DNA from 2 places in the Pseudoalteromonas sp. AWM4_233 genome. Region 1 is predicted to be linked to the other one. Evidence: predicted binding sites of a transcription regulator. Region 1 holds the regulator's gene; the other holds the start of a gene.
What was found. The regulator FliA, encoded in region 1, starts transcription of late flagellar genes. The targets are predictions, from matches to a motif close to CTAAAGNTNNNNNNNNNNNNGCCGATA.

Region 1 (12,774 bases):
ATGACTCAGGTTTTAATGGACTATTTTCAAGGGTTGATAATGCAAATACCTGAAATCGCAGGTTAAAATGGAATTTACTTTTGCTGTAATTTTACAGTGGCTCAGTGACTTTATCCTTCCTTTAGTGAGAGTCACAAGCATGATGATGATTATGGCCGGTCTGGGTGCGAAAAGTGTACCGACTCGCATAAAGTTAGCATTGTGCGTTGTGATCACCTTTGCAGCGATGCCTATGCTGCCCAAGTCTCAATTTACAGACTTATTTTCTTTTGCCATGGTGCTGGTAGTCATAGAAGAGATGATTATTGGTTTTGCCATTGGCTTTGCGTCAATGCTGCTATTAAATACGTTTATCATTGCAGGTCAAATACTAGCAATGCAAACCGGCTTGGGTTTTGCGTCAGTTGTTGATCCTGCGAATGGCTTGAGTGTCCCCGCTGTGGGTCAGTTTTACCTGATCCTTTCAACACTACTCTTTTTTGTTTTTAATGGCCATTTGATGATGATCCAAATGGTGTTATACAGCTTTGAAAGTATCCCTATCGGTCAGTTTACTTGGTCAATTGATAATTATTGGCAAATCGTGAATTGGGGAGGGTGGATGTTTGCAACAGCCTTGGCACTTTCTCTTGCTCCCTTAACCGCGATGTTAGTGATTAATCTTTCATTTGGTATTATCACTAGGGCTTCACCCCAAATGAATATTTTCGCGGTTGGTTTTGCATTTACGCTTGTTGCTGGTTTAATGATTATATGGGCGACTCTGGGTAACTTCATTGTGCAATATGAATTTCAGTGGCTTAAAATGACAGAGTTACTTTGTAATTTAATTGGCTGTACGGTGTAGAGAATGGCTGAAGATTCTGGTCAAGAGAGGACCGAAGAACCCACAGATAAAAAAATAAATGAGTCTCGTAAGAAAGGGCAAGTTGCCCGTTCAAAGGATCTTGGCACTACTTTCGTGCTGATCTTCTCAGCGATTGCTTTATTAATGTATGGACCTGCAATCGCGAAAGGCCTCTATAACATTATGGGTCGTGGGCTAACATTGAATCGAAATGAAACTTACGACACCACGAAAATGTTCTCTGTTTGGGGAGAAATGTTTTCTGAGTTATTTTTTCCGATGGCTATGTTTGTATTTATCATCACAATCGCAGGTATCGTTGGGAATACTTTGCTGGGAGGCTTTAACTTCAGTTGGCAAGCAGCTGCACCCAAGGCAAGCAAGATGTCTCCTATGAAAGGGATCAAGCGTATGCTGGGTCCTCAAGCAGCCATAGAGTTAGTGAAAGCTATTCTTAAATTTGTATTGGTTGCTGGCTTCGCAATTTTATTAATACAAATGTTTTTTTATGAAATTCTACACTTGAGTATTGAGCAGGTCCCAAGTTCAATTATTCATGCCCTAGAAATTCTGGCTTGGATGTTTTTGGCGCTTAGTTGCACAATGATAATCATCTCAGCAATAGATGCGCCTTACCAAAGCTATAACCACCACAAGCAACTAAAAATGACGTTGCAAGAAGTGAAAGATGAGTACAAAAACTCAGAAGGTGATCCGCAAATAAAAGCGCGAATTCGACGAACACAACGCGAAATGTCACAAAGGCGCATGATGCAGGATGTGCCAGATGCCGATGTCGTTGTTACAAACCCGACTCACTATTCAGTTGCGCTTAAATACGACACAGAAAAAGCAGGAGCACCGATTGTGCTTGCTAAAGGTGTTGATGAGTTAGCAATGCAGATAAGGAAAATTGCTAAAGGTAATGAGGTCCCTATTGTTGAGTCTCCCGTCTTAACACGCTCACTCTATCACACCACTGAAGTTGGCGATCAAATTCCAGATCAACTTTTCACTGCCGTGGCACAAGTTTTAGCCTATGTATTTCAGCTAAAACGTTATCAAAAAGGTCGTGGAAGAAGACCAACAAAGCTCAGTAATAACTTGCCTATCCCAGATGATGTAAAACATTAAATCCTGTAAATTTATTGGCTCACTAATTGCTTTATTAGACCAGTGTCAATATTTTGTAGTTGTTAAGTTATGGATTTTAAAGCAGTTTTACAAGGTCTTAATGAGAATAAAAAAGACTATGCAAAAGGGGTCGGAACACCATTATTAGTGCTTGCGGCTTTGGGCATGGTAATTTTGCCTTTACCTCCATTCCTTTTAGACATCTTATTCTCTTTTAATATCGCTTTGGCTTTGGTGGTATTACTCGTTACTGTTTACACAATGAAACCACTAGAGTTTGGCATGTTTCCAGCGGTTCTACTTATTGCAACCATCATGCGATTAGCGTTGAATGTAGCCAGTACTCGTGTTGTATTACTAGAAGGCCACAATGGCGGAGATGCTGCTGGTAAGGTAATTGAAGCGTTCGGCTCTGTGGTTATTGGCGGTAACTATGCCGTTGGTCTTGTTGTCTTCTTAATCCTGATTATTATCAACTTTGTAGTTATTACCAAAGGTGCTGGTCGTATTTCTGAAGTGTCAGCACGTTTCACTCTAGATGCCATGCCAGGTAAACAGATGGCAATTGATGCTGATTTAAATGCTGGTTTTATCAGTGCAGATGAAGCACGCAAACGCCGCGACGAAGTAACACGTGAAGCGGATTTTTACGGTTCAATGGATGGTGCTAGTAAGTTCGTAAAAGGTGATGCGATAGCAGGTATTGTAATCCTAGCCATCAATATTATTGGTGGTTTATTTGTTGGTATGATCCAACACGACTTAACATTTTCAAGAGCCATGGAAGTATATACATTACTTACCATTGGTGATGGCCTGGTTGCACAGCTGCCTTCTCTTTTACTTTCAATTGGTACTGCAATCGTCGTTACTCGCCAAAACGAATCTCATAACATGGGTGAGCAGTTTAAAACTCAGTTAGGAAATGAGAAATCTCTCTATATTGCTGCTGGTATCTTAATTACAATGGGTCTAGTACCTGGCATGCCACATATTGCATTTTTAAGTTTAGGTGCGCTTCTTGGTTACTTGGCTTATTACACGCAGCAGCAAAAAGCAAAAGCAGAAGAGGAGCAGGCTCAACAAGAAGCCAAAGGTGGAGATGTTGCAGCTAAACAACAAGATCAAAAAGAGCTTGGCTGGGATGATGTTCAACCGGTCGATGTGATTGGCTTAGAGGTTGGCTATCGTTTAATTCCATTAGTTGATCAGGCTCAAGGTGGTGAGCTTTTAAGCCGCATTAAAGGTGTTCGTAAAAAGCTTTCACAAGAGCTTGGCTTCTTGGTTCCTCCAGTGCACATCAGAGATAATCTTGAATTAGATCCAAATGAATACCGTATCACCCTTATGGGGGTAGGTTCAGGAAATGGCGAATTAAAACATGGTGATGAATTAGCCATAAACCCTGGGCAAGTATTTGGCCCAATCAATGGCGTAGCAACGACTGATCCTGCCTTTGGTTTAGAAGCTGTTTGGATTAAGCCGGAGCAAAAAGACGAGGCGCATTCATTAGGTTACACTGTTGTAGATGCAGCGACTGTTGTCGCAACTCATATTAGTCAACTGCTTACAAATAATGCCTCATTACTACTAGGGCATGAAGAAGTACAAAATTTATTAGATATGCTTGCTAAGTCACACCCTCGTTTAGTAGAAGGCTTAGTTCCAGATATTCTACCTCTTACTACGATTGTTAAAGTGCTGCAAAACTTACTGAATGAAGGCGTTGCAATTCGTGATATGCGCTCGATTGTTCAGACTCTTGTTGAGTATGGCCCACGCAGTCAAGACCCAGATGTATTAACCTCTGCAGTGAGAATTTCACTGCGTAGATTAATCGTTCAAGACGCTGTCGGCGGTGCCGACGAAATCCCTGTCATAACATTGGCGCCTGAGTTGGAACAGATGTTGCATCAGTCACTTCAGAACGCAGGTGATGAAGGGGCTGGAATCGAGCCAGGCCTTGCGGAGCGACTTCAAACATCATTAAGAGAAGCGCACCAAACGCAAGAAATGCTGGGCGACCCATCCATCCTTCTAACCTCAGGTATGTTAAGAAGTGTGCTTTCAAGGTTTGTCAAACATACGATCCCAGGTCTTCGAGTGATGTCATATCAAGAAGTACCAGATGAAAGACAAATTAAAATTGTAAGCTCAGTTGGACAATAGATAGGAATTAAGGGGTTGTAACATGAAAATTAAACGTTTTTTTGCCAAAGATATGCGCACAGCACTGAAAGAAGTAAAAGAAGAGCTTGGCGCTGATGCTGTGATTATGTCGAACAAGAAACTGGCAGATGGTGTAGAAATTGTTGCAGCCGTAGATAATGATAGAGCGCCAGAAGCACCCGTTGAGGCGCCACAAGTAAATACAGCGCCTGCGCAGCTCCAAGCTACACAACCGCGCTTTGTTCGCCCTGAACCGCAGCGTGCAAAACCAGAGCCTCAGGCTCAAGTTGCTGATAGTTTACAGGCACTATTAGACAGGCAAGCGCCGAAGCCCCGTTCACCTGAGCTTGCTTCTATGTTCTCTCAATCTGGCATTAATACCGAAGAAGTATTTAAGCCTCGTCAAGCGACTGAAGAGCGATATGAGCGTCCAACCTCAACGCAAAATTTCAGGGCTGAGTCAAATGTTAAAACTCAACAGCAAGCGCAATCATGGAATTTTGATGATGACCTCGATACAGGCTTTGCTGATGATTTTGAGCCTGCGCCTAAAAAAGTCGATGAAATGGCAACCATGAGAGAAGAAATGAATGCCATTCGTCAATTACTTGAACATCAAGTTTCAGGCTTAATGAAGCAAGAAATGGAAAGAAGAGACCCAACGAGAGCGTGTTTAGTTGACCGTTTACAAGGTATGGGCGTTGATAAAGAAGTTGCTGAACAAATGGCTTGCTTCATCCCTGATGACGTTTCTCGTAAAGAAGCTTGGAATTCATTGCTTGAAATGGTAGCTAATCAAATGCATACAACCAACAACGATATTCTTCGTCAAGGTGGTGTATATGCATTAGTAGGTCCAACTGGTGTAGGTAAAACAACGACAGTCGCTAAACTTGCTGCATTAGGCGCGCAGAAATACGGTGCAGACAAAGTTGCGTTAATCACAACTGATACTTATAGAATTGGTGCTTATGAGCAACTGGCAACTTACGGCAGAATTATTGGTTGTCCAGTCAAACAAGTAAAAGATGCCAATGAATTAGCAGAAGTTTTATATCATTTACGCAATAAGCGTCTAGTATTAATAGATACTGCGGGTATGAGTCAAAGAGATATCCGTTTAACAGAACAACTTAATACGTTAATGAGAAGCTCTAGAGTCGATATTAGAAGTTATTTGGTTTTAAGTGCAACATCGCAAATGCATGTACTGCAAGAAGCGGTTCGTCACTTCCAAAAAGTGAATTTAAGTGGTTGTATTTTTACAAAACTTGATGAATGTCTAAGTTTAGGCGAGATTATTAGTATTGCGATTCAAAATCGCTTGCCAATAGGGTATCTTACTAACGGTCAACGAGTGCCAGAAGACATTCGTGTAGCAAATGCTCATAAAATGGTCAAAAAGGCTGAGCAATTGTATTTAAAGAGAATAAAAGCACAACATTCGCGACGTGTACCTGTAGCGTCTCAGACAGTAGGAATGTATGATTAACACAGTATTAGATCAAGCAAGTGGCCTGCGTAGAATGAATCAAAATGGCAACCATGGCGTAAAAGTAATTGCAGTAACGGGTGGTAAAGGAGGGGTTGGTAAAACCAATGTCTCATTAAATACGGCTATTGCACTTGGTCAGCAAGGAAACAGAGTGCTCGTCTTAGATGCTGACTTAGGTTTGGCAAACTGTGACGTGATGCTTGGTTTAAGAGTAGAAAAAAACCTGTCTCATGTCCTTTCGGGTGAGTGTGAGTTAGATGAGATCTTAGTTGAAGGTCCTGCTGGTATTAAAATTGTACCGGCTACCTCAGGATCGCAAAATATGGTTGAATTGACACCTGCAGAGCATGCAGGTCTCATCCGCGCATTTAGCGAGCTAAATACAGAATTTGATATTTTAATTGTCGATACCGCAGCGGGTATTTCAGACATGGTTCTTAGTTTTTCTCGCGCAGCACAAGATGTGATGGTCGTTGTGTGTGATGAACCGACCTCAATTACAGATGCTTACGCACTTATCAAGGTGCTTAGTCGTGAACACGGTGTTTACCGTTTTAAAATTGTTGCTAACATGGTTAGAAGCTTACGCGAAGGGCAGGAGCTTTTTGCTAAACTTTCGAAAGTTACTGACAGATTCTTAGATGTTGCACTAGAATTAGTTGCAACCATTCCGTTTGATGAAAACATGCGTAAATCTTCTCGCCGTCAAAAAACCATTGTTGAGTTATTTCCAAACTCTCCGGCAGCGGTTGCATTTAGAGGGTTAGCGAGTAAAGCAGTTAAATGGCCAATACCACATCAACCTTCTGGTCATTTAGAGTTTTTTATTGAACAGCTAGTCAACGGATAACTATGTCGTCATCGATGGGTAAAGCGATGGGCTATCAAACTACAGACAACCTTAATAGAGTGATAGAGCGTCATACCGGTCTTGTCAAAAAAGTGGCGTGCCATTTGTTGGCACGTTTACCAGCAAATATTCAGTTAGACGATCTTGTACAATCAGGCATGATAGGTTTGATTGAAGCCAGTAAAAACTTTGACGCAAGTAAGGGTGCAAGTTTTGAAACTTTTGCGGGGATCAGGATCCGAGGCGCGATGTTAGATGAAATTCGCCGTGGAGACTGGGCACCAAGAAGTGTACATAAGAATAGTCGTATGGTTGCTGAAGCAATTGCTAATCTAGAAAGCGTCCTAGGTCGAGAGCCAAAAGACACTGAAATTGCTGAAAAACTTGATATTACTCTGGATGAGTACCATCATATTCTACATGATGTGAATGCAAGTAAAATCATTGGAATTGAAGATTTGGGGGTTGATGAAGACGTAATCACTCCTGTTAACAATGATTTAGCGCTAGACAAACCGTTCAATAACGTTAAAAATGAACGCTTTAACGAATCGTTGCTAACGGCGATTCAATCGTTACCCGAAAGAGATGCGCTAGTCTTATCTCTTTACTATAACGATGAAATGAATTTAAAAGAAATAGGGCAAATACTCGATGTAAGTGAATCTCGAGTAAGCCAAATTCATGGGCAGGCAATGATCAGGCTTAGGGCTAAAATCAATGACTGGGTCAATTAGAGTAATAATAATAGGTTCAAACCTCACTGGAGGATGTTTTGGATAAAAACATGAAAATTCTTGTGGTTGATGATTTTTCTACGATGAGAAGAATAATCAAAAACCTGCTTAGAGACTTAGGTTTTACAAATGTACAAGAAGCAGACGATGGCAGCACAGCTTTGCCTATGCTTCAAAATCAAGAATTTGACTTCGTAGTCACGGACTGGAATATGCCAGGTATGCAAGGTATCGATCTTCTTCGTGCTATACGTGCAGATGACAGTCTTAAGCATATTCCAGTACTTATGGTGACGGCTGAAGCGAAAAAAGAGCAAATTGTTGCTGCGGCGCAAGCTGGTGTAAATGGTTATATTGTAAAACCTTTCACTGCTGGAACACTTAAAACAAAACTAGAAAAAGTGTTTGAACGTTTAGGCTAGATAATTAAGAAGGAGAGGCGGATGTCAGCACCTTCTGTGCCTCAAATAACACTTGAGCAAGCTAAGCAACTTGTGACTTATCTTGAGCAAGGCGAGCAAGATAAAGCAGATAAGTTAATCATGGAGGCTGCAAGTAAGGAGCAATCTGAGCTTTTTGCTGAAGTGGGCAAATTGACCCGTCAACTACACGAGTCATTGAAAAACTTTGAGCTTGATACTCGTATTTCTGATTTGACGACAGAAGCCTTACCGGATGCTAAAGAACGTTTGAATTATGTCATGGAAATGACAGAAAATGCAGCCAATAAAACGATGGATGCAGTTGAAGCAAGTCTGCCTCTCGCGCAACAGCTTGCAGACGATTTATCTGATATAAAGCCAACTTGGGATAGACTCATGAGACGTGATATCCAGCTTGGTGAATTCAAATCTCTTTGTCATGATTTAGATAAGTTTATGCAAGGCTCACAAGCAACTACGGATGAACTTCAAGGGCATATGACAAATGTTTTAATGGCTCAGGATTATCAAGACTTAACAGGTCAGGTCATTCGACGTGTTATCGAATTAGTTAGAGAAGTAGAAGACAGTTTAATCCACTTACTAACTGTATTTGGTACAGCAGAAGAACCTCAATCAAAACAAAAAGAAAATATTGAAGAGGTTCAGATTGCTGAAATGGATCCTGCAGAGTTATCAGGACCAGAAGGTCCGATAATGAATGCTGAATCTAGAGAAGATGTCGTATCTAATCAAGATGAGGTCGACGATTTATTGTCGAGCTTAGGCTTCTAATAGGAGAGTGTGTACATGAGCTTTGAAGTCGATGAAGATATATTACAAGACTTTCTTGTTGAAGCTGGTGAAATATTAGAGTTGTTATCTGAGCAGCTTGTTGAGCTAGAAAATAACCCTGAAGATAAAGAATTATTAAATGCAATCTTTAGAGGCTTTCACACTGTAAAGGGTGGTGCAGGCTTTTTGAGTATGACTGAGCTTGTAGACGCATGTCATGGCGCGGAAAACGTTTTTGATGTGTTAAGACAAGGGCAACGCTCTGTTTCTCCAGAACTGATGGACGTCATTCTTCAGTCCCTAGATACCATCAATGAAATGTTCGCACATATTCAAAATCGTGAGCAACCAGATCCTGCAGACCCAGCATTACTTGAAACACTTCATCAATTGAGTAAGCCTGAATCAGAAGACGAACAAATTTCTATTCCAAATTCAGAACCAGACCCTGTTGTTGAGGATGCTCCTCAAGCAGACTTATCTGCTGATGATATTCTTTTTGATATTGATACCGATGAAGTTGCTGGTGAATCTGCCTCAGATAGCATCGATGAAATAACAGAAGATGAATTCGAAAGCTTACTTGATGAGTTACATGGGGCTGGTAAAGGCCCAGCTGTAGAGCAAACTACTTCAGCGGCTTCAACTGCTTCAAACTCAGATGATGGTGATATTACTGATGATGAGTTTGACAGTCTTTTAGATGAGCTTCATGGCGTTGGCAGTTTCGGTTCGATTAGTTCACCTCCTCCAACAAGTACAAACACTAGCACTAGCCAAGCCCCTTCTTCACCAACTCCAGCATCCCCTTCGAGTGATGATGAAATAAACGATGAAGAGTTTGAGGCATTGTTAGATGAGCTTCATGGTAAAGGTGGTGCGCCAAAATCTTTAGAAGGGGCTGATTCCAACAAGCCTGCTCCAAGTATTGAACCTAAGCAGCCCGAACCTGTTATAACTAAACCAGTTGCTAAACCAAAACCGGCACCTCAACCAGCAAAGCCAGCTTCTTCACCAGCTCCAGCTGCAAAAGCGCAAAGTGCACCTGCATCGGCCAAAAAGCCCCCTGCGCCTCAAGCTGAGACGACCGTCCGTGTTGACACTAAGCGTCTAGACCAAATCATGAATATGGTCGGTGAACTGGTACTAGTCAGAAACCGCCTCGTTAGTTTGGCAAATAACTCTAGCAGTGAAGCTATGGGTAAGGCGATATCTAACCTTGATGTAGTTACCGCAGATTTACAAGGTGCGGTAATGAAAACACGAATGCAGCCAATTAAGAAAGTGTTTGGCCGATTCCCTCGTGTTGTTAGAGACTTAGCACGTAGTTTAAAGAAAGATATTAATCTTATTCTTGAAGGTGAAGAGACCGATTTAGATAAAAACTTGGTTGAAGCACTTGCAGATCCACTCGTTCACTTAGTTAGAAACTCAGTTGATCATGGTATTGAAATGCCAGATGTTCGTGAGGCATCAGGCAAACCTCGCACAGGTACAGTGACGCTCTCAGCCTCTCAGGAAGGAGACCATATTCTGTTGACCATTAAAGATGATGGTGCAGGGATGGATGCTGAGAAACTGAAAAAGATTGCGATAAATAAAGGCGTTATTGATTCGGACCAAGCAAGTCGATTATCTGACACTGAAGCTTATAACTTGATTTTTGCTCCTGGCTTTTCAACAAAAGAAGAAATTTCAGATATTTCAGGCCGTGGTGTTGGGATGGACGTAGTTAAAACGAAAATCACTCAACTTAACGGCTCTGTTAATATTCAATCAGAGCTCGGTGTGGGTACTATCCTTGAGATTAAAGTGCCTCTTACACTGGCTATTTTACCAACCTTAATGGTTGTAGTTGGCGAGCAAACATTTGCTTTACCTCTTGCTGGTGTAAGTGAAATTTTCCACTTAGATCTGACAAAAACAAATGTAGTAGATGGCCAGCTAACGATCATTGTGCGTGAAAAAGCAATTCCTTTATTCTACTTAGAGCATTGGCTAGTTAAGGGTGCCGATAGATCAACGAAGAAAGCCGAAGGTCATGTTGTTATAGTGCAGATAGGTACTCAACAGGTTGGCTTTGTGGTTGACTCTCTCATCGGCCAAGAAGAAGTTGTGATCAAGCCATTAGATGCATTATTGCAAGGTACTCCTGGCATGGCAGGTGCGACAATCACTTCAGATGGTGGCATAGCATTAATCTTAGATGTGCCAAATATGCTAAAACACTATGCAGGTAAATAACCTGAGATAGCAAAACAGTTAAAAGGTGGTGCGGATGCACCACTTTTCGTTCTTAAGAATTCATAGAGTATGCCAATGGCAGTAAAAGTTTTAGTTGTAGATGATTCAAGCTTTTTTAGGCGTCGAGTCAGCGAAATTTTAGAGCAAGATAGTGATATTAAGGTAATTGACTTTGCTGTTAATGGGCAAGAGGCGGTTGAAAAAGCGGCTTCATTACGTCCAGACGTTATTACTATGGATGTAGAAATGCCTATTTTAGACGGAATTAGTGCCGTAAAAAAAATTATGCAGGCTAACCCTACGCCAATCCTGATGTTTTCTTCACTAACTCGAGAAGGGGCAAGTGCTACTCTAGATGCGCTTGATGCAGGTGCATTAGACTTCTTGCCTAAAAAGTTTGAAGACATAGCCCGTAATAGCGAAGAAGCAATTAAGTCTCTACAAAACAAGGTGAAAGAAATCGGGCGAAGAAGACTTCCTCGTTCAGTTAGCAGCTATTCGCGACCAGCAGTGAACAAGCAAGCGGCTACTCAATCACCGGTGGCAGACAGGTCTGCAGCAGCATCTCGCACATCAAGCATTGCTCAACCTGATAGAAGTTTTCAAAGAGCAGCTGTTCAGCCAGCATCAAGTTCAACTGCAACAGCTAAACAGTTCAAAGCGTCTGGAAAGCAATATAAACTTGTGGCAATAGGGACTTCAACAGGTGGGCCAGTTGCACTGCAAACCATACTAACGCAGCTACCTGCTAACTTTCCACACCCGATATTGTTGATTCAACATATGCCAGCTGCTTTCACACCCGCTTTTGCAACTAGACTAAATAGCCTTTGTAAGATAAAGGTAAAAGAGGCAGAACATGGTGATAAATTACAGCCAGGTGTTGCTTATTTAGCGCCAGGTGGTAAGCAAATGTTGGTTGAATCAAAAGGCGCAATGAAAACGCTTCGAGTTTTTGAGGATGATAGTGCAAGAGTGACCTACAAGCCGTGTGTTGATGTCACCTTTGCAAGTGCAGCAAAAGCTTATCAAGCTGATGTACTCGCGATAGTTTTAACGGGGATGGGTGCTGATGGTCGAGACGGCGCACGTTTACTCAAACAATCAGGTGCAACAATCTGGGCTCAGGATGAGCAGAGCTGCGTGGTTTACGGCATGCCTCAAGCTGTTACAAATGCAGGACTATCCTCTGAAAGCTTGGCTTTACATGACGTCGCAACAAGAATAAATAAAGAAATAGGTTGTTAATCTATTTGTTCAAGCACTAGGAAGTAATTGTTTCGTGAAGATCTGGACTGTAGCAAATCAAAAGGGAGGCGTTGGTAAAACAACGACTACGGTGAGTCTTGGCGGTATTCTTGCCAAGCAAGGCAAACGCGTTTTGCTTATAGATACAGACCCTCACGCATCTCTGACTTATTATTTTGGTATTGATTCTGAAGAGTTAGAAGTCAGTGTTTATGACATATTTGCTCGAGGGACGGCAATGGAGAGCGAGGAAATCCTCCAAGCTTTATGCCCCTCAACCATTGAAAACCTTGATATTTTGCCGGCAACAATGGCAATTGCGACGCTTGATAGAAGCATGGGTAATCGCAATGGTATGGGCTTAATCCTGAAAAAAACACTGGCGAAAATAAGCGAACATTACGACTATGCGATTCTTGATTGCCCACCTGTATTAGGCGTGTTAATGGTAAATGCTCTTGCAGCCAGTGAACGTGTGCTAATTCCAGTGCAAACTGAGTTCCTAGCGCTTAAAGGTTTAGATCGTATGATGCGTACCATGGAATTAATGCAAAGCTCTCAAGCAAAACAATATAATTACACCATCGTACCAACCATGTATGATAAGCGAACCAAGGCATCGTTAGAGGCATACAAAACATTGCTTGCCAATTACGAAGGGTCTGTCTGGCCCGGTGTTATTCCGGTTGACACAAAATTTAGAGATGCCAGTTTGGCACAGCAAGCGCCAGTTGAGTTTTGTCCAAAATCTAGAGGTGTATTTGCGTATAAAGCACTACTAGAGTATTTAATGAAGGGTAGTTAGAAGCTATATGAGTAAACACTTGTTTGCT
Region 2 (18,614 bases), 2.0 Mb from region 1:
TGGATCTGTGACGTACTAGACAACATCAACGATGAGTCAGTACAAGCAGAAGTTAAAGAGAAAGTAAAAGCTATCTGCGCTAAATTACCAGTTTACGCGTAATTTCGCTCACAAAATCAAAGAATTTTGTTATGATTAAGGCCGCATTTGCGGCCTTTTTTATATTTTTTCACAAGTGATTATCTATGCATTGTCCATTTTGCACCGCTAAAGAAACAAAAGTCATTGATTCCCGTTTAGTCGGCTCAGGCCATCAAGTCCGTCGCCGCAGAGAGTGTGTGTTATGTCATGAGCGTTTTACGACGTTTGAAGGTGCCGAATTAGTCATGCCTCGGGTAATTAAACAAGATGGTTCTCGAGAGCCGTTCAATGAAGACAAATTATTAAATGGTCTGCACCGCGCGTTAGAGAAACGTCCAGTGAGCACTGAGCAAATTGAAGAAGTCGTGCATCAAATTAAATCGCAAATTCGTGCGACGGGTGAGCGTGAAGTGGCAAGCCATATGATTGGTGAATGTATTATGGAAGCGCTGAAAAAGCTCGATAAAGTGGCCTATGTCCGCTTTGCTTCCGTATACCGCTCATTTGAAGATATTAGAGAGTTTGGCGAGGAAATCGCGAGGCTTGGAGATTGATGTTTAGCGAGCAAGATAAAGATTTTATGCAGCAGGCCATCGCGCTTGCTGCAAAAGGCCGTTTTACCACTTCACCTAACCCTAATGTGGGCTGTGTCATAGTAAAAGACGGTGATATAGTTGGTCAGGGGTATCACCAAAAAGCGGGTGAAGGTCATGCCGAAGTGCACGCATTAAAGATGGCTGGAGACAAGGCAAGAGGCGCAACCGCTTATGTTACCTTGGAGCCATGTAGCCATTATGGTAGAACCCCGCCTTGCGCAAAAGGCCTAATCGACGCTGGCGTCAGCCGCGTTGTTGCTGCCATGGTTGATCCTAACCCAGAAGTCGCAGGTCGCGGCTTGCGCATGTTAGAAGAAACTGGTATTGAAACTGCAGCAGGTTTATTTGAGCAAGCTGCAAGAGCACTGAATCCAGGTTTTCTAACTCGAATGGAAACGGGCTTACCTTATATAAGTTGTAAATTGGCTGCGAGCCTAGATGGCAAAACCGCATTAAAAAATGGTGAAAGTAAGTGGATCACCTCAAGTGCAGCCCGTCAAGATGTGCAGTTTTTACGTGCTGAGCACTGCGCTGTGTTATCGGGTGCTGATACTGTACTGTTTGATGATGCCAAATTGAATGTACGACTTTCAGCAGAGCAGCTTGAGCTTGCTGAAGGGTTGTCAGTTCGCCAACCTACTCGAGTCATTATCGATTCCCAAAACCGTTTGTCTCCAGATTTAGCATTATTTTCAATCAATAGTCCTATTATAATTTTAAGAACAAAAGCAGATACAGCACACCAGTGGCCAGAACATGTTATAGAGCTGGTGGTTGACTCTATAAATGGTAAGGTTGATATCAAAAAAGCGTTAAAGCAATTAACTGCGCATGGTATCAACAGTGTATTCGTTGAAGCAGGCGCGACGCTTGCGGGTAAGTTTCACGAATTAAATCTTATCGATAATTATATTCTTTATTTAGCACCTAAAATTATGGGTCAAGACGCGCGAGGTTTATTTAACGTGCCAGAGTTGACGCAGATGGCAGATGTACAGAGCCTACAATGGCACGATATTAAGCAAGTTGGCGATGATATTCGTTTAACAGCACGCAAAGTAGCGCAAAAAGGTTAAGTTTTATGTTTACAGGTATCATTGAAGCAACCGGTAAGTTGACTGAGTTGACACAAAATCAAGGCGACCTAACGGTTCGTGTAAGTAGCCCAAATTTAGACATGGGCGATGTACAGTTAGGCGATAGCATTGCTACAAATGGCGTGTGTTTAACGGTTGTTGAAAAATTTTCTGATGGTTTTCGTGCCGATGTTTCAAATGAGACCTTGAAATTGACGCAATTTGCTCAATATAAGCTAGGGCAAACAGTTAATTTAGAAAAAGCATTACAACCTATTTCGCGTTTAGGTGGTCATTTAGTCTCAGGTCACATTGACGGCATTGCGACAGTCGTGGCGATTTCACCTAATGCCCGCGCAACCGAATATTGGTTAGAAGCGCCCAGTGAGCTGATGAAATATATTCCGTATAAGGGCTCAGTAGCCATCGATGGTATCAGCTTAACTGTAAATGAAATTAAAGACTGTCAGTTTAAGCTGACAATTGTGCCGCATACAGCACAAGAGACAACCATTGCTGAATTTAAAGTGGGCAGTAAAATTAACTTAGAAGTGGATCAAATTGCACGTTATTTGGAACGCTTAGTACTTGGAGCTCAAGAGCCTGCACAAAGCTCTACTCTCACAATGAACTTATTGGCAAACGCAGGCTTTATTAAGTAGCGAATTAATTAAACAGGTAAATTATGAATTTGAACAGCGCACAAGAGATCATCGAAGACATTAAAGCCGGTAAAATGGTTATCTTGATGGATGATGAAGACCGAGAAAATGAAGGTGACTTAATCATCGCAGCCGAGCATATTTCAGCGGACGCCATAAACTTCATGGCAACCCACGGCCGTGGTTTAATTTGTTTAACTATGACTCAAGAGCGTTGTCAGCAAATTGATTTACCATTAATGGTGAGAAATAACGGCGCGCAATTCTCAACTAACTTCACAATGTCTATCGAGGCGGCAAAAGGCGTCACTACTGGTATTTCTGCCGCTGATCGTGCTCGTACAGTACAGGCAGCAGTGGCTAAGGGGGCAGTGCCAACAGACATCGTGCAGCCAGGTCATATTTTCCCTATTATGGCACAGCCTGGTGGAGTATTAACTCGTGCTGGTCATACAGAAGCAGGCTGTGATTTAGCGCGTTTAGCTGGTTTAGAACCCGCTTCAGTCATTGTTGAGATCTTAAACCCAGACGGTACTATGGCGCGTCGTCCTCAGTTAGAAGTGTTTGCCAAAGAGCATGGTTTAAAAATTGGCACTATCGCTGACCTAATTGAATATCGTAACTTAAACGAAACAACTATCGAAAAAGTTGCGCAGTGTAAATTGCCAACTGAGTATGGTGAGTTCGACTTAGTCACTTACAAAGACACCATTGATAACCAGCTTCATTATGCTTTACTCAAAGGTGAAGTTTCAGAAAGTGATGCAACGCTAGTTCGTGTTCACTTACAAAGCACCTTTAATGATGTCTTATTATCAGACAGAGGCGCTGATCGTAGCTGGAGCTTGCATGGTGCGATGAAGCACATCAGCGAAAATAACGGTGTGCTAGTTATTCTAGGTAAACAGGAACAAACTGAAGACATCGAGCACATGGTAAAAGCATTTGCTGCGCAAGATGCGGGCGAAACTGTGAATCAGCGTAAATTCCAAGGTACATCTCGTACCGTTGGTGTTGGCTCGCAGATTTTAGCTGATTTAGGTATTCAAAAAATGCGCCTAATGAGTATGCCGAAAAAATATCATGCACTTTCAGGTTTCCACCTAGAAGTCATTGAATACGTAGAGCCTAAATAATTGAATGAAAAAGCCCGTTGATGACAGCGGGTTTTGTTATTTGGGGTTAACCAAAACTGTGCTATTATGCGCGCCAATTTGGCAATTGCTTATTGCGTACTCGGCGCACTTTGATTGCAAAGTACGAAACATTAAGAAGATTAGGACCATCTAATGAAGATTATTGAAGGTAACAAATACGCTCCTGGCAAAAAATTTGCCATTGTTATTTCACGTTTTAATGATTTTATCGGTAGCAGCTTACTTGAAGGTGCTGTTGACGAGCTAAAGCGTGTTGGTGGTGTTAAAGAAGAAGACATCACTGTGGTATATGTACCAGGTGCCGTTGAGTTACCATTAGCAGCTAAGCGTTTAGCGATGAAAAAAGAGCATGATGCAATCATTGCATTAGGCGTTATCATCCGTGGTGGTACTCCACATTTCGACCTAGTTGCTAACGAGTCAAATAAAGGACTTGCAAGCGTTTCATTAGACTATGATATTCCGGTAGCATTTGGTGTATTAACCACGGAAAGCATTGAGCAAGCCATTGAACGTGCGGGCACTAAGATGGGCAACAAAGGCGGCGAAGCAGCCCTTGGTGCACTAGAAATGGTGAACGTGCTAGAGCAAATTTAAGAGGATCCTCAGTGAAACCAGCAGCAAGACGTAAAGCACGTATATTAGCGCTTCAAGCCGTATACTCTTGGCAATTAAGTGGCAACCCGATTGCCGATATTGAGCAACAAATGTTGATCGAGAATGATGTATCTAAAGTAGACGTAGAATACTTTAAAGATCTTGCTCGCGGTGTTGCAGTAAACGTAAAACAATTAGATGAGCTTGTTAAGCCGCATCTTTCTCGCCCGTTTGAAGACTTAGATGAAGTTGAGCGCGCAGTATTACGTTTAAGTGCATACGAACTTAAGTTCCGTGAAGATGTACCTTACAAAGTAGCAATCAATGAAGGCATTGAGCTTGCGAAAATCTTTGGTGCAGAAGACAGCCATAAGTTTGTGAACGGTGTTTTAGACAAAGCAGTTAAAGCAGTTCGCAAATAAAGGCAAACAATTTGGAGAGCCGGCTTAGGCCGGCTTTTTTATGTATGAAGGAATTTGAGTTAATCAATCGATTTTTCACCGGCCGTGGCATTACTCGACGTGATGTAGACTTAGGCATAGGTGATGATTGTGCCCTAGTTACTATCCCTGAAGGCTGCCAATTAGCGGTCACCACAGATACGCTGGTTGAAGGCGTTCATTTCTTTTCTGATATTTCTCCCAAAGCCTTAGGACACCGAATTTTAGCGGTAAACTTAAGTGATTTAGCTGCAATGGGTGCAGAGCCTGCTTGGATATCAATAGGCTTAACGCTACCTAATGTTGATGAAACCTGGCTGGAACAGTTCACTGAAGGTATGCACGATATTGCTGAGTACTATAACGTGCAACTGATTGGTGGTGACACCACACAAGGTCCATTAACGATTACCGTGTGCGCTAAAGGTATCGTGCCAAAAGGCAAAGCATTGACCCGCAGTGGCGCTAAAGTGGGGGATTGGTTATATGTGACTGGCGACCTTGGAGATGCCGCTTTGGCAATAGAAGCACGTAAACAAGGCTGGGAACTCAGTGATGAAGATCGCAGTTATGTTCAGAAACAGTTTGATTACCCCGCACCCCAAGTTGCAGCTGGTCAGGTTTTACGAGGCCTAGCGAATTCAGCCATTGATATTTCTGACGGTTTACTGGCCGATTTAAACCATATTCTGACCCACTCAGGTGTTGGAGCGACAATCCATGCAGATAAGGTACCAGTGTCAAATGCGCTTAAAAACTTGCCAGACGAAGAAGTACGTTTAATGCTGGCAATGGCCTATGGCGATGATTATCAGTTGTTGTTTACCGTGCCTGATAGTAATAGAGTAGCAGTAGAAAAGCGTTTGGCAGAATATGGGGTGACACCTACCTGTATCGGGCAAATTAACGCAAATGCTGGCGATGTATCGCTACTTTATAAAGATAAACCTTGGCCATTTCCCGCAACTGGCTTTGAACATTTTAGTTAGGAGTCAGTTTGGCTAAGCAGTACAAATTTGATATTCGTAAACCTCACCAATTCTTTGGCTTGGGTTTTGGTTTAGGACTTGCCCCATTTGCCCCGGGTACATTTGGCACTTTAGGCGCTTTACCGCTCATTTTCATTACAGCAAGTTATCCATTATGGCTGCAATGTGTTTTTGCAGTTGTGATCAGTGTATTTGGTATTTGGGTTTGCGGACAAACGGCAAAAGATGTCCAAGTTCATGATCATCCAGCAATTGTGTGGGATGAAGTAGCTGGCTTTTACATTACCATGATAGGCGCAGCATTATCTTGGAAAGCGCTTCTAGTTGGCTTTTTATTATTCCGATTTTTCGATATTGCCAAACCAGGTCCAATCAGAATGTTAGACAAAAAGCTGCATGGTGGCTTTGGGATCATGGCGGATGACATTTTAGCGGGTATTTTTTCGTTGCTTTGTGTACAAGCTTTGTTTAAAACTGGTTTCTTAGTAGCTTAATCAATAAAAGATTGTGAGTGTATGAACAAAAAAACCTTGCTAGTGTCTTGGCTGTTTATACTGATGAGTTTTTCAGTATCTGCTGCCATCAATGACTATATTGTGAAGCAATGGAATGTACAAAATGGCTTACCCTCACAATCAATTAAAAGTTTGGTGCAAGACCAGCAGGGCTATGTATGGCTTGGCACTCAATTTGGCCTCAGTCGATTTGATGGCTATCAATTTCGAAATTTTACAACACAAAACACGCAATTCTTACAAACCAATGCCATTCATAAGTTACTGTTAGATAGGCATGGTAAGTTATGGATAGGCACCAAACGCGGTCTACATCGATTAAACCCCCACACGCTTGATGTTCAGTCATTTAATATCAAAGGACCTATCCTCGATATTGTTGAGGACAAGCAAGGCGACATCTGGGTTGCAGGTAATGGCTTATTTTACATCGGCAATGACCAACAAGCACAACGTGCATTTGATTCAGCAGAAGACAATAAAAAGTTTCCTGTTAACCGCATTAATCAGATTGTAGGTAGTGTGTCTAAAATCGCCCAAGGCACCGATGGTCTTTGGTTGGTGAATGAGCGTAATCTTTTAAAAATAACCAAATCAGCTACCAATCGTAGGGACGTATTTCGTCTAGAGCTTGGCTTTCGGTTAGCGCTACCTGAACAATTAGCACAAACTATAGTGCATGATTTGGCATGGATTGAAGGGCGCTTGTATCTGGCCTCTGAACTCGGTGCTTACTTCTTAGATATAGACCAAGTGCTGAGACGTTATACCGAACTTGGCAATGGTGCTGTATATAAGTTTATGTACGACTCAGATACAGGGTTATGGGCATCTACTTCAACTCGTTTGATGTTCAGAGAGGGGATCTCTGATTGGCGTTATGTCGAACCAATTCATGCTGATCAGTCGATTTGGTTTTCAGATATGTTTAAAGACGCAGAAGGAAACATTTGGTTAGCCAGTCTGAACGAAGGGCTTTGGTTTGCGCATACAGGTAATATTGCGCGACACATGATTGATGGTAACAGTCAGCAAGGTATAACGGCAACGACCAAAGATAACCAAGGTCGAACTTGGATGGCATCAAGAAGTGGTGTCGGTTACTTGAATAATGATGACTCATTACAAGTGGTTATTGCCCCTGAAGAATTAAAAAACAGCACAGTATATGAGCTGGAATTTAGTGGTAATAGCTTGTTCATAGGCACTGAACGTGGTGCCATGATTTATGAGCAAGGGGTGCTACAGCTGTTACCGTTTCGAGAGTTACGACAAACGCCAGTATTAGCCATTACACCGTCGCAGCGAGGTGGAATGTGGATAGGTACGGGCAGTGGTATGTACCGTCTTGAGTACTCGGGTTTAACACCATTTGCTTACAATGCATTTTTAGGTAGTCAGTTTGTCACGTATATCAATGATCAGCCCAATGTGGGGTTCATAGGCACCAACAAAGGAGCCTATCAATTTAATCAAAAAGGCATTGAAAAGCTTGGTGGGCAAACGTCTCTAGAGTCCGCTTATGTTACCAGTATTCTATACATCCAAGGTGTGGCGACTTTAGTTGGCTCTTGGAATGATGGGTTATTTTATCGAACAGCAAAGGGCGATTGGTATCAGCTTGATGCCTCAAATGGCTTACCTCATGGTTCAATTTCCTCGCTCTATTATGATCAGCAACAGGCGCTTATTTGGGTCAGTACTCGAAAAGGTGTTTACCGCTTACCTGCGGCGCAATTTACACATCCAATAAACAATTTAAAAGTTGAGCAAGTTATTAGTCAATTTGACCGCCAACTCGATGGCAAAGTCGGTCGTTGCTGTTCTGGTTTCGGTGGTGATGCAGTATTAGAAAAGCAAGGTGCTATTTGGTATCCAAGCTCTCAAGGGGCAGTTGAAATTCCCAAGAATGTTGAACTATTTGGCTCTAAAGACTTATCACCAAAACTGGAAGAGGTGATCACGCAAGAGCGAGTGATAGTCGCAAGTAAATTTGCAGAGCTACTTAAACTTGATACCAGTGAACGAGATATCACGATTAACTACACCGCCATAGACTTTTATGCGCCAGCGAGTATCGAGTTTAGATATCGTTTAACTGGCAAAGAAAACACTGAATGGCGAGAAGTATTTAACCGTCGAGAAGCGATATATACGAACTTAGAGCCGGGTGTATATAACTTTGAATTACAAGTTAAGCGTAAAGGTGAAGGCTGGCAACAAGCTCGAAGCATTACACAGCGTATTGAGATCCCTAGACGTTTTGATGAAACGGTGTACTTTAGACTGTTAATTACGCTAGGGTTTGTTCTACTGTTTTATGTATTCTTTTGGATTTTTAGAGCTCAAGAGCGACGTAAGCAGCAAGCGCTTGAATCTTTAGTGGCAGAGCGCACCATGGCACTGCGTCAAGCGAACGACAAGCTTAACCAAGTGAATACTCAGATGAAACTAGTTAGCCATACAGATGAGCTCACAGGCCTCAAAAGCCGTCGTTTCTTATTCGATCAACTCCCTAAAGATGTCGAACACTACCAGCGTAACTCAAAGTCATTACAGCAACAGAATAAGCGCCTGGTATTGCTTATTATCAATGTCGATAATTTTAGTAAAGTGAATGATGCCTATGGTCCGATTGGCGGTGATAGTTGTTTACAGCAACTTGCTACTTTATTGAACACCAGAACGCAAGGCTCAGATTATGTGGCTCGTTGGAGTGGTGATGAGTTCTTATTGTTGCTTCGCGACTTTAAGCGTGACGCAATTGAAACTTATATAAAAGAGCTTTGCCGTGCAATTGCTGAATGTGACTTTCAATTGCCCAATGGTAAGGCGATTAATATGACAGTGTCTATGGGCTGGTCATTTTACCCACTGCCTCTGCTAGGTGGGCAAGTGATAAGTTGGGAGGCCTCTGTGAATTTGGCGGATGTCGCACTTCATCAAGTAAAACAACGTGGCGGTGATGGTGCTGCAACCATTACATTTGATGATCAGTTGGATGCGTTTGAATTTGAGCAAACAAGTAATGTTGAGTCACAATTACAAACCTTACAGGCAAATGGGCTTGCAGATGTGAAAATTTGGATGCGTTAGTTAGTTGTCAGTACAGGCTGGTTATTAATAACTTTAAAGCGTAAAAAAAAGGAGCCAAGGCTCCTTTTTTTAAAACTTCAGTGTTTATTACAGTATCGCTTTAATTCGCTGCTCGATTGAATCAGCACATAAGCCCATTTCTGCATGCATTTCGTCTTGTGTACCATGCTTGATAAATTCATCAGGTATACCAAATAACGACACAGGTGTATGAATACCTTGTGAGCCAAGGAACTCCATCACAGCACTGCCAGCACCACCGGCAATGGCGTTATCTTCAAGACAAACAAAGCGATCATGGGTTTTGCTCAGCTCAACAAGTAAAGCTTCATCAAGTGGCTTAACAAATCGCATATCAACGAGAGTTGCATTTAAGTTTTCAGCGGCTTGCTTAGCATTATGAAGTAGTGTGCCGAAACTTAAGATGGCCACTTTCTCACCTTCACGGATCACATTGCCTTTACCAATCTCAAATGCTTGCATCTGCGTTTGTACATCACTGTCACCGGCACTACCACGAGGGTAACGCACCGCTACAGGTTGGTTACACTGGTAACCTGTGTAAAGCATCTGACGGCATTCGTTGGTATCACTTGGTGCCATGATGATCATATTTGGAATACAGCGCATAAAGCTTAAGTCATATGCACCTTGGTGAGTTTCACCATCAGCGCCAACAATGCCTGCGCGGTCAATTGCAAACAGTACAGGTAAGTTTTGTAGCGCGACATCGTGGATCAGTTGGTCATAAGCACGCTGTAAGAAGCTTGAATAGATCGCAACCACAGGCTTAAGGCCTTCACATGCGAAACCTGCACCTAGAGTAACAGCGTGTTGCTCAGCAATGGCAACGTCAAAGTATTGCTCAGGAAACTCTTTTGAAAAACGCACCATACCAGAACCTTCACGCATAGCTGGCGTAATCGCCATAAGCTTAGGATCTTGTGTTGCCATATCACATAACCAATCACCAAATACTTTTGAAAAAGTAGGGGCGCTAGGTTTAGATTTTGGCAAGCTATGGATGCTCGGGTCGAATTTTGGTACGCCGTGGTAACCAATAGGGTCGGCTTCAGCTGGTTTGTAACCTTTACCTTTTTGCGTCTTGATGTGCAGGATCTGAGGGCCTTTCAGGTTACGCATATTTCTTAGCGTATCAACCAGCATATTGACGTCATGACCATCAATTGGACCAATGTAATTTAAACCAAGCTCTTCGAAGAAAGTGCCAGGAATAACCATACCCTTTAGATGCTCTTCCATACGGCTGGCAAGCTCTTTCACAGTCGGTACACCAGAAAGAATTTTCTTACTGCCTTCGCGAATATTAGTATAAAAGCTACCAGAAAGAATGCGTGCAAAGTGGTTGTTTAGTGCGCCTACATTTTCAGAAATAGACATCTCATTATCATTTAAGATAATCAGCATGTCGGATTTAATGTCTCCGGCGTGGTTCATGGCTTCGAACGCCATACCAGCCGTGATCGCACCATCACCTATAACTGCAACGGTTTTACGGCCTTTACCTTCTTTTTGTGCAGCGATAGACATACCTAATGCAGCTGAAATCGAGGTACTTGAATGACCTACGCTGAAAGTGTCGTATTCACTTTCTTCACGATAAGGGAAAGGGTGCAACCCATCTTTTTGACGGATCGTGTGCATAGCATCACGACGTCCCGTTAAGATTTTATGCGGGTAAGCTTGATGGCCCACATCCCAGATTAATCTATCTTCAGGTGTGTCATACACGTAATGTAAAGCCACAGTCAATTCGACGGTGCCTAAACCTGAAGCCAAGTGACCACTGCTCTGCGAAACCGAATTAAGTAAGTAATCTCTTAATTCGTCGCTCAGCTTACCCAGTTGGGGCTGTGGTAATTGACGTAATTGCGCCGGTTCATCAACCAAGGCGAGTAATGGGTACTTGCTACTGTCCAGTTTCATTCTTTCAACATGTGTCCTACGCAAACCTTGTCCGATTATATACAAAGGTTTACTTAATTTTTATAAATTTGTTCTGTTCGTCATCAATACGTCATGATTGAGTATTAGTGATCACGCTCAATTATATATTTCGCAAGCTCTGCCAATACATCGGTATTATGAGGTATTGTATCAAGTGCAGACAGAGCATCTTTGACCAATAGATGCGCTTTTTGTTTTGCACCATCTAGTCCAAGCAAAGCCGGATAAGTTGACTTGTGGTTATCTAAGTCTGAGCCTTGTGGCTTGCCTAATACGGCGGTATCGCCTTCAATATCTAAAATATCATCTTGTACCTGAAAAGCGAGGCCAAGATTTTTACCGTATATATCGAGAGCAGTAATAATTTCTGTCTCGACATCCGTAGCGCACAGCGCGCCTAACTTAATTGCACAATTTAACAATGCGCCGGTTTTAAGTCGATGAATACGTTCAAGCTCTGCAAGGGTAATTGACTTTTCTGTCGCTGAAATATCAAGGGCTTGTCCGCCAACCATGCCCTGCAAACCAGATGCAACGGCAAGCGTATTAATCATCTTGATTTGTTGCTTTGCCGATACTGAAAATTCATGTTCACTTAAAAATTCAAACGCTAAGGTTTGTAGCGCATCGCCTGCTAAAATGGCCTGTGCTTCATCATAAGCAATATGACAAGTCGGTTTGCCTCGACGCAAGTCATCATCGTCCATAGCCGGTAAGTCATCATGGACCAATGAGTAGCTATGAATACATTCAATTGCAGCTGCGGCGACATCAAGGTCTGTTTCTTTAGCACCTAACAGTTTGCCTACAGTGTAAACCAAAAAGGGCCTTAATCTTTTACCGCCATTATTGATGCTGTAAAAAGTTGCTGATTTTACAGTTTCATCGGTATCTAATGCCAAAGAGAAGTAATTACTGATGTAACTGTCTAAACGGTTTTGTGCCGTATTTATATGCTCGAATAAATTCACTGCGGGGTCTTAATCTAATTGATTTGGCATTGGTGTTACTGGTGTTTCAGGGTCATTGCCCATCAGGATTGAGACTTTTTGCTCAGCACTGTTTAACTTTTCATTAGACGCATTGGCTAATTGAACACCACGTTCAAATTGCTTTAAAGATTGTTCTAAAGTCAGACTACCTTGTTCCATAGCCTGTACAATGCCTTCTAGTTCGGACATTGCTTCTTCAAAACTTAGATTTTCAGGTTTTTTTGCAGCCATAGTACATCTTGCCCAGCAATTTATTTTAAAGGTAGCAATTTTAGGAGGATTAGCGACTCAGGTCAAAGCTTGTTACTGGCAATCGTGGCGGATCAGTTTATTTTTTGCCTTATGTGGGCTTTAATCGAATTTTAACAACGTAATTGAGTTAAGATATTCAAGATGTTGCCGATAAAAGTCTTACTGAAAGCTAGGCTTTTCACTGTAACATAGGCACAAGGTTTGCAAATATTCGAATTAAGCATGATATTTGTAGTTGCCACTCAAAAAATTGACTTCGAGTGTCATAATAAAAAAGTAATGATAAGTATTCTCTGGAGGGGATAGTGGATTTAGCAACCGTTATCGGAATAGTAGGCGCAATAGGTTTGGTCATCATGGCGATGTTCATGAGTAGTAATGGTGACTTGGCCATGTTTGGTGATGGCCCATCTACCGTCATTGTATTCGGTGGCTCTATTTTCATCGTACTCTCGAACTTCACTATGAGCCAGTTTTTAGGCATTGGTAAAGTTGTTGGCAAAGCCTTTATGTTCAAGATTGAATCTCCAGAAGAGCTCATTGAGAAAGCCGTTGAATTGGCTGACTCGGCTCGTAAAGGTGGCTTTTTGGCTTTGGAAGAAGCAGAAATACCCAATGCCTTTATGCGTAAGGGCGTTGATATGTTAGTAGATGGTCATGATGCTGATGTTGTACGCGCTACTTTATTAAAAGACATTTCACTCACTACCTCTCGACACGAATTAGGCGCTAACTTATTTAAATCTTTGGCAGATATCGCCCCTGCGATGGGTATGATCGGAACGCTAATTGGTCTAGTTGCCATGTTATCAAACATGGATGACCCAAAAGCGATAGGTCCTGCAATGGCAGTAGCACTACTTACAACGTTATATGGTGCGTTCCTTGCGAACGTAGTTGCTATTCCTATTCAGGCGAAACTTGAATTGCGTAAAGATGAAGAAGAACAAAATCAACGCTTAATCTTGGATGCAATTTTGGGTATTCAAGATGGTCAAAACCCGAAAGTAATTGAAGGTATTCTGAAGAACTACCTACCTGAGTCGAAACGCGGCAGCGACAAGGAGGAGTAGTATGTCAGACGAACAAGAATGTAAATGTCCCCCCCCCGGGCTACCCGCTTGGATGGGAACATTTGCTGATCTAATGTCACTCTTGATGTGCTTCTTCGTTCTGCTGTTGGCTTTCTCTGAAATGGATGTTTTAAAGTTTAAACAAATTGCAGGTTCGATGAAGTTTGCTTTTGGTGTGCAAAATAAAATCGAGGTAAAAGACATTCCTAAGGGGACCAGTGTAATAGCTATGGAGTTCACACCTGGTAAACCTGAGCCGACTCCCATCGAAACTATCCAACAGCAGACGGTAGAAATGACTCAGCAAATGTTGGAGTTCCAGGCCGGTGATGAGGCTTCAGCAGGTGGTCGTCAAGAGCAACGCGGTAATAAACGTGGTGGCGAATCGCAAAGTACTTCACAAGAGCAATCTATGGAGCAGGCCATTTCGGCAGCCGATCAAGAGCAAGTGAATGAATTGGTGAAGAAAATTGCCCAGCAAATGGAAAAGCAAATTATGGATGGTGCAATAGAGCTTGAGTCTCTTGGACAACAGATCATTATTCGCATTCAAGAAAATGGTGCTTTCCCTTCTGGTAGTGCATTTTTACAGCCAAAGTTTAAGCCGATCATTCGTGAAATTGCGGAGCTTTTAAAAGATGTGCCAGGAGAAATTACAGTATCAGGTCATACAGATGATTTTCAGGTGACCAATGAGCTTTACTCTAATAACTGGGATTTATCTGCAACCCGTGCGGTTGCCGTTGCCAGTGAAATGGTGAAAGCCCCAGGGTTTGATAAAAATAGAATGGTCGTTGTTGGTCATGCTGATACACGCCCGCTAGTACCCAATGAGAATGACACAGATAGACGCCGCAATCGCCGTGTCGAAATTTCTATTCTACAAGGTAAAGCGAAAGAATCTGATCCTATCGAACTGCGTGGCAATTAATTTTTTCATTCTTTAGTATTGTATTTCTTGATAGATGATTGGAATTCAGCTAATTTGAATATGAATCATTTATCAAGGAGAAATACGATGTCTATTCTAAGTAAATACGCTTACATGCCAGGAAATAATGGCGACGGTGCTGATGATAATGATGAGCCACCAAAGTCAGAAGAAAAATCGTTAGATTAATCATCTCAAGATTAACCTTTCAATATGTCATTCGATTTAAACAGCACTTACTTTAATCAATTTTTGTTATTAGTAAGAGACCATGCGACGTTACTAACGTTTATTTCGGTTGCTCTGTTTGCATTATTAAAAGATGACAAAGCCCTTAGATATGCGGCACTGTGTGCCGCATTTTATGTGATTGGCTATTTTTCTTTCCCTTTGATTAAAAAAGTTGATGCCGATCTATATGTCATTCGTTACATTTATTGGGCGTTGAGTGACATCGTTTTTATGGCCATTTTGGCTGTCTGGGCATTGAAAGACAAAGTGTATTTATGGCAAAGCGTATTGGCACAACTCATTGTACTTCCTGCGCCTATCATGCAGTTATTTAGATTGGTAGATAGGCACTATCTCGATTTAAGTTACTCGACCTACCTTTATAAAAGTATTTTACCTTTAGTGAATATTCTCACCGTCATCCTGTGCTTTCTGCCCGTGATGTATCTTTTAAAAAATCGAGTAAACCAACTACAAGTAAAGGGATAGTGTTTCACCAGTTTAAGCGCCTAGTTAATCCCTTAAACTGGTATAGATATTACTACCCTTAGATTAATTTATATCAATATCAGTGATTGCAACATTAATCCCGGCATCTGAACCTGCAGAGGTTTGAGCAGCTAACTTAACAAATGTTTTATTTCCCTGGGCGTTTGGAATAACAATATCTGTCAAAGTAAACTCACAGTTTTGTATTAACCTTTCTTGAGGTAAGTTGGCACTTAAACACATTGTTTTAGTAATGTTATTACTGCGTACCTCTTCACAATAGGCAGGGTTTAAACTGCTGCTTAACTGTTCATCAACCTCAATTAAAGAAAGTAAAATAGTAAAGTCAGTATCATTGCATGCTAATGGTACGACTCTTTGATTATTTGATAAGTCTCCTTGTAAAAACCTCTGCTCATCTGAATTTTGGTACCAGACGGTCAGTGTACTTTGCAATAGGTTAGTGGGCATTGAGTTGGGACTGCCTTTAGCACGCCAATCATTTAAAGAGTTTACTTCAGGCAGTGCAAATGAGACGCTAAGTTCTGGTATATATTTGAATTGTTGACCAACTTTGATTGTATTATTCTCAGCGCCTTGCCATGTATCTGTAACGTCTGCACCAAAAATATTCGCTACTTGCTCACACAGTGGTTCAGAGCCTTTGTATGATGTTTCTGCTAGGCTACTTGAGCGGTTTGTAAAGTAAGTTACTTGTGGCTTAGTTTGGAGCGTATCCCCCTCTATTTGCCAATAAGCAATGTTTGTTTCTTGCTTATTGAAATGCCTTTGCGCTGAGAAATTACTGCCACATTGTGTGCTCTCATTGACGGTAGGCGCTGTATTATCTTTTGATAGTGGTTCGCTGCCCCCGCCACCGCACGCGGCTAAAAAAGAGCAGGAAAGCAAGATTAGGGGGTATTTCATAAGACTTCCTTGAATTTGGGTTATCAGGCTTGCACGATAACCCAAACTTTTTACCGTTAACCTAGCGCAGGAATAACGCCAAACATTTGCAAGCCTTGTGCAGCTATTATGACAACCCCACAACAAGCTGCAAGGCTTAATCCAAATCGACCGCCTTTTACCTGATAGCCTTGTTCATTAGTTTGTTGTGCTCTTTGTACCCAAACCATTGCAACAGGCAAAAATATCGCTAAAACAACCAGTGCAATTGCCGCATACCCTAATGCGGTAATAAACCCTTGTGGATAGAATAAAGCGAAGCCAAGCGGGGGCACAAAGGTAATTAATGCCGTCTTCAATCGGGCGCTTTTGTTATCACCTTGTTTGAAAGCATCAGCAAAGAAGTCAAATAATCCAAGACTTACACCTAAGAATGAGGTCGCTAATGCTAAATCTGCAAAAATCGTGATCGACGTACTGACCTGTGTGCTATTTACTAAACTAGAGACGCTGCCAATGAAGCCTTGTAGGCCTTCAGATTGTAAAAGTTGTGACTGGCTCATCATACCTTGGCTGATCAATTGCCAGAAGACATAAATAATTAAAGGCACGGAGGCACCGAAAATCATAACTTTTCTGAGTGAACGAATGTCAACACCAACGTATTTTACAATTGATGGAATTGAACCATGAAAACCAAATGAAGTGAAAATCACAGGTATGGCTGAAATAAGAAGCCCTTGCTCTAGCGGCATTTCGAGCAAGTGTTGACCTTGAACATAAGGGGTCAGAACAAAGAATAGACTGCCCAGCACGATTACTTTAATGGCAAATAAAACACGGTTTAGTTTATCAACCGTTGAGGTACCCATGGTGACAATGGCTGCGACCAGTACAGCCACGAGTATAGAGCCGACTTGCGGGGCCACATCGACATCAAGCGCTGCATTTATTTTTGACTGTAATTGCGCGCCTCCACCTGCGATATATGCTGCACATAGCGCATAAAACAGAAAGACCATTGCAAAATTAGCGATATATTGCCCACGTTTGCCCAGTAGTGTCTTGGCAAGCGTATTGAGTGTGGCATCGGAGCTGGCGAATTGATGAAGCTCTAGCATTAATAACGCGGTATAGGTCATTAATAGCCAAGTTAATAAAATCAGGATTAAAGATGCACTAAAGCCAATACCTGCAGAAGCGATAGGCAGTGCTAACATGCCCGCGCCTATGGTTGTGCCTGCGACAATTAGCATACTGCCGAGGGTTTTATTCTTTATCACATTATGCCCCTTTAAGTGTGAGAGAGCAGGCAAGATATAACGCAGAGCAAAAAATTGAAACTCCTTTGTTATAAATCAAGATACGTGTTTGTAATATATGTTTTACATTCTGTTGCACAGTATTGAGATTTAGGCATAAAAAAACGCGATGACACTGCATCGCGTTTTTTTTGAAAAGTGGTGATTACTTTACTTCTTTACCTGCAGCTTGTTGGTCAGCATGATAACTAGAGCGAACAAACGGGCCACACGCTGCGTGGGTGAAGCCAATTTCGTCAGCGTAATCTTTTAATGCATCAAACTCTGCTGGTGGCACATAGCGTTTAACCGGTAAGTGATGTTTTGAAGGTTGTAAATATTGACCTACAGTTAGCATGTCAACATTGTGCTCACGAAGGTCACGCAATACCTCTTCGATTTCAGACATTTCTTCGCCTAAGCCCACCATTAAGCCCGACTTAGTTTTAACATTCGGGTGTGCTTCTTTGAAACGACGAAGTAGTTCTAAAGACCACTTATAATCTGCACCTGGGCGAGCCAGCTTATACAGGCGAGGAGCGGTCTCTAAGTTGTGGTTGAATACGTCAGGTGGCGTTTCAGTTAAGATCTCTAGCGCTTTTTCCATACGACCACGGAAATCTGGTACTAAGATTTCAATGGTGATCTCAGGATTGTGCTTACGGATCGCTTTAATACAGTCAGCAAAATGTTGTGCACCACCATCACGTAAGTCATCACGGTCTACAGACGTGATAACCACATACTTAAGCTTCATGTCTTTGATGGTCAAAGCCAGTTTTTCAGGCTCTTGTGCGTCTGGCTTTAACGGACGGCCGTGTGCTACATCACAGAAAGGGCAACGACGAGTACAAATAGCACCTAAGATCATGAATGTCGCTGTGCCGTGGTTAAAGCACTCAGATAGGTTAGGGCATGATGCCTCTTCACATACTGAGTGTAACCCATGGTTTCGCATTGCTTGCTTGATGCCCTCAATGCGCTCACTTGATTTAGGTAAACGGATTTTAAGCCATTCAGGTTTTCTTAGCATTTCATCGCGTTCAGTTGGCATAACCTTAACTGGGATCAATGCCATTTTCTCAGCATCGCGAAGCTTTACCCCTGGCTCCATTTTTACTGGTTTACTCATTCGTTCTCGAACCCTTCTTTGTGTTCAACATGCTCAGCGTTAAGACGTTTGAGCATATGTTTAACAAGACCTTGCGCAACTTCATCAAGTTGCGACGGGCCATTTAATTCACTTGTTTGCACCATGTTCA

Region 2: a site for FliA is predicted at 12,548-12,574, ahead of pomA (flagellar motor protein PomA). Genes of this name have one in related genera too.

The regions. Positions count from the first base shown of each region.
Region 1 is NZ_JBSWSZ010000001.1:995,841-1,008,614, forward strand. It holds gene fliQ (flagellar biosynthesis protein FliQ) at 1-66, shown strand, start outside; gene fliR (flagellar biosynthetic protein FliR) at 68-847, shown strand; gene flhB (flagellar biosynthesis protein FlhB) at 851-1,981, shown strand; gene flhA (flagellar biosynthesis protein FlhA) at 2,051-4,150, shown strand; gene flhF (flagellar biosynthesis protein FlhF) at 4,173-5,642, shown strand; gene ACXAC4_RS04440 (MinD/ParA family ATP-binding protein) at 5,635-6,495, shown strand; gene ACXAC4_RS04445 (RNA polymerase sigma factor FliA) at 6,522-7,232, shown strand; gene cheY (chemotaxis response regulator CheY) at 7,271-7,654, shown strand; gene ACXAC4_RS04455 (protein phosphatase CheZ) at 7,676-8,449, shown strand; gene ACXAC4_RS04460 (chemotaxis protein CheA) at 8,465-10,693, shown strand; gene ACXAC4_RS04465 (protein-glutamate methylesterase/protein-glutamine glutaminase) at 10,769-11,941, shown strand; gene ACXAC4_RS04470 (ParA family protein) at 11,976-12,746, shown strand; gene ACXAC4_RS04475 (chemotaxis protein CheW) at 12,754-12,774, shown strand, end outside.
Region 2 is NZ_JBSWSZ010000001.1:3,013,356-3,031,969, reverse strand. It holds gene glyA (serine hydroxymethyltransferase) at 1-102, shown strand, start outside; gene nrdR (transcriptional regulator NrdR) at 186-635, shown strand; gene ribD (bifunctional diaminohydroxyphosphoribosylaminopyrimidine deaminase/5-amino-6-(5-phosphoribosylamino)uracil reductase RibD) at 635-1,753, shown strand; gene ACXAC4_RS13670 (riboflavin synthase) at 1,759-2,415, shown strand; gene ribBA (bifunctional 3,4-dihydroxy-2-butanone-4-phosphate synthase/GTP cyclohydrolase II) at 2,439-3,551, shown strand; gene ribH (6,7-dimethyl-8-ribityllumazine synthase) at 3,705-4,169, shown strand; gene nusB (transcription antitermination factor NusB) at 4,181-4,591, shown strand; gene thiL (thiamine-phosphate kinase) at 4,636-5,598, shown strand; gene ACXAC4_RS13645 (phosphatidylglycerophosphatase A family protein) at 5,607-6,092, shown strand; gene ACXAC4_RS13640 (ligand-binding sensor domain-containing diguanylate cyclase) at 6,114-9,209, shown strand; gene dxs (1-deoxy-D-xylulose-5-phosphate synthase) at 9,297-11,156, opposite strand; gene ispA ((2E,6E)-farnesyl diphosphate synthase) at 11,261-12,148, opposite strand; gene ACXAC4_RS13625 (exodeoxyribonuclease VII small subunit) at 12,158-12,400, opposite strand; gene pomA (flagellar motor protein PomA) at 12,727-13,494, shown strand; gene ACXAC4_RS13615 (flagellar motor protein MotB) at 13,496-14,425, shown strand; gene ACXAC4_RS13610 (hypothetical protein) at 14,639-15,145, shown strand; gene ACXAC4_RS13605 (hypothetical protein) at 15,209-16,072, opposite strand; gene ACXAC4_RS13600 (aromatic amino acid transport family protein) at 16,129-17,334, opposite strand; gene lipA (lipoyl synthase) at 17,519-18,484, opposite strand; gene lipB (lipoyl(octanoyl) transferase LipB) at 18,481-18,614, opposite strand, start outside.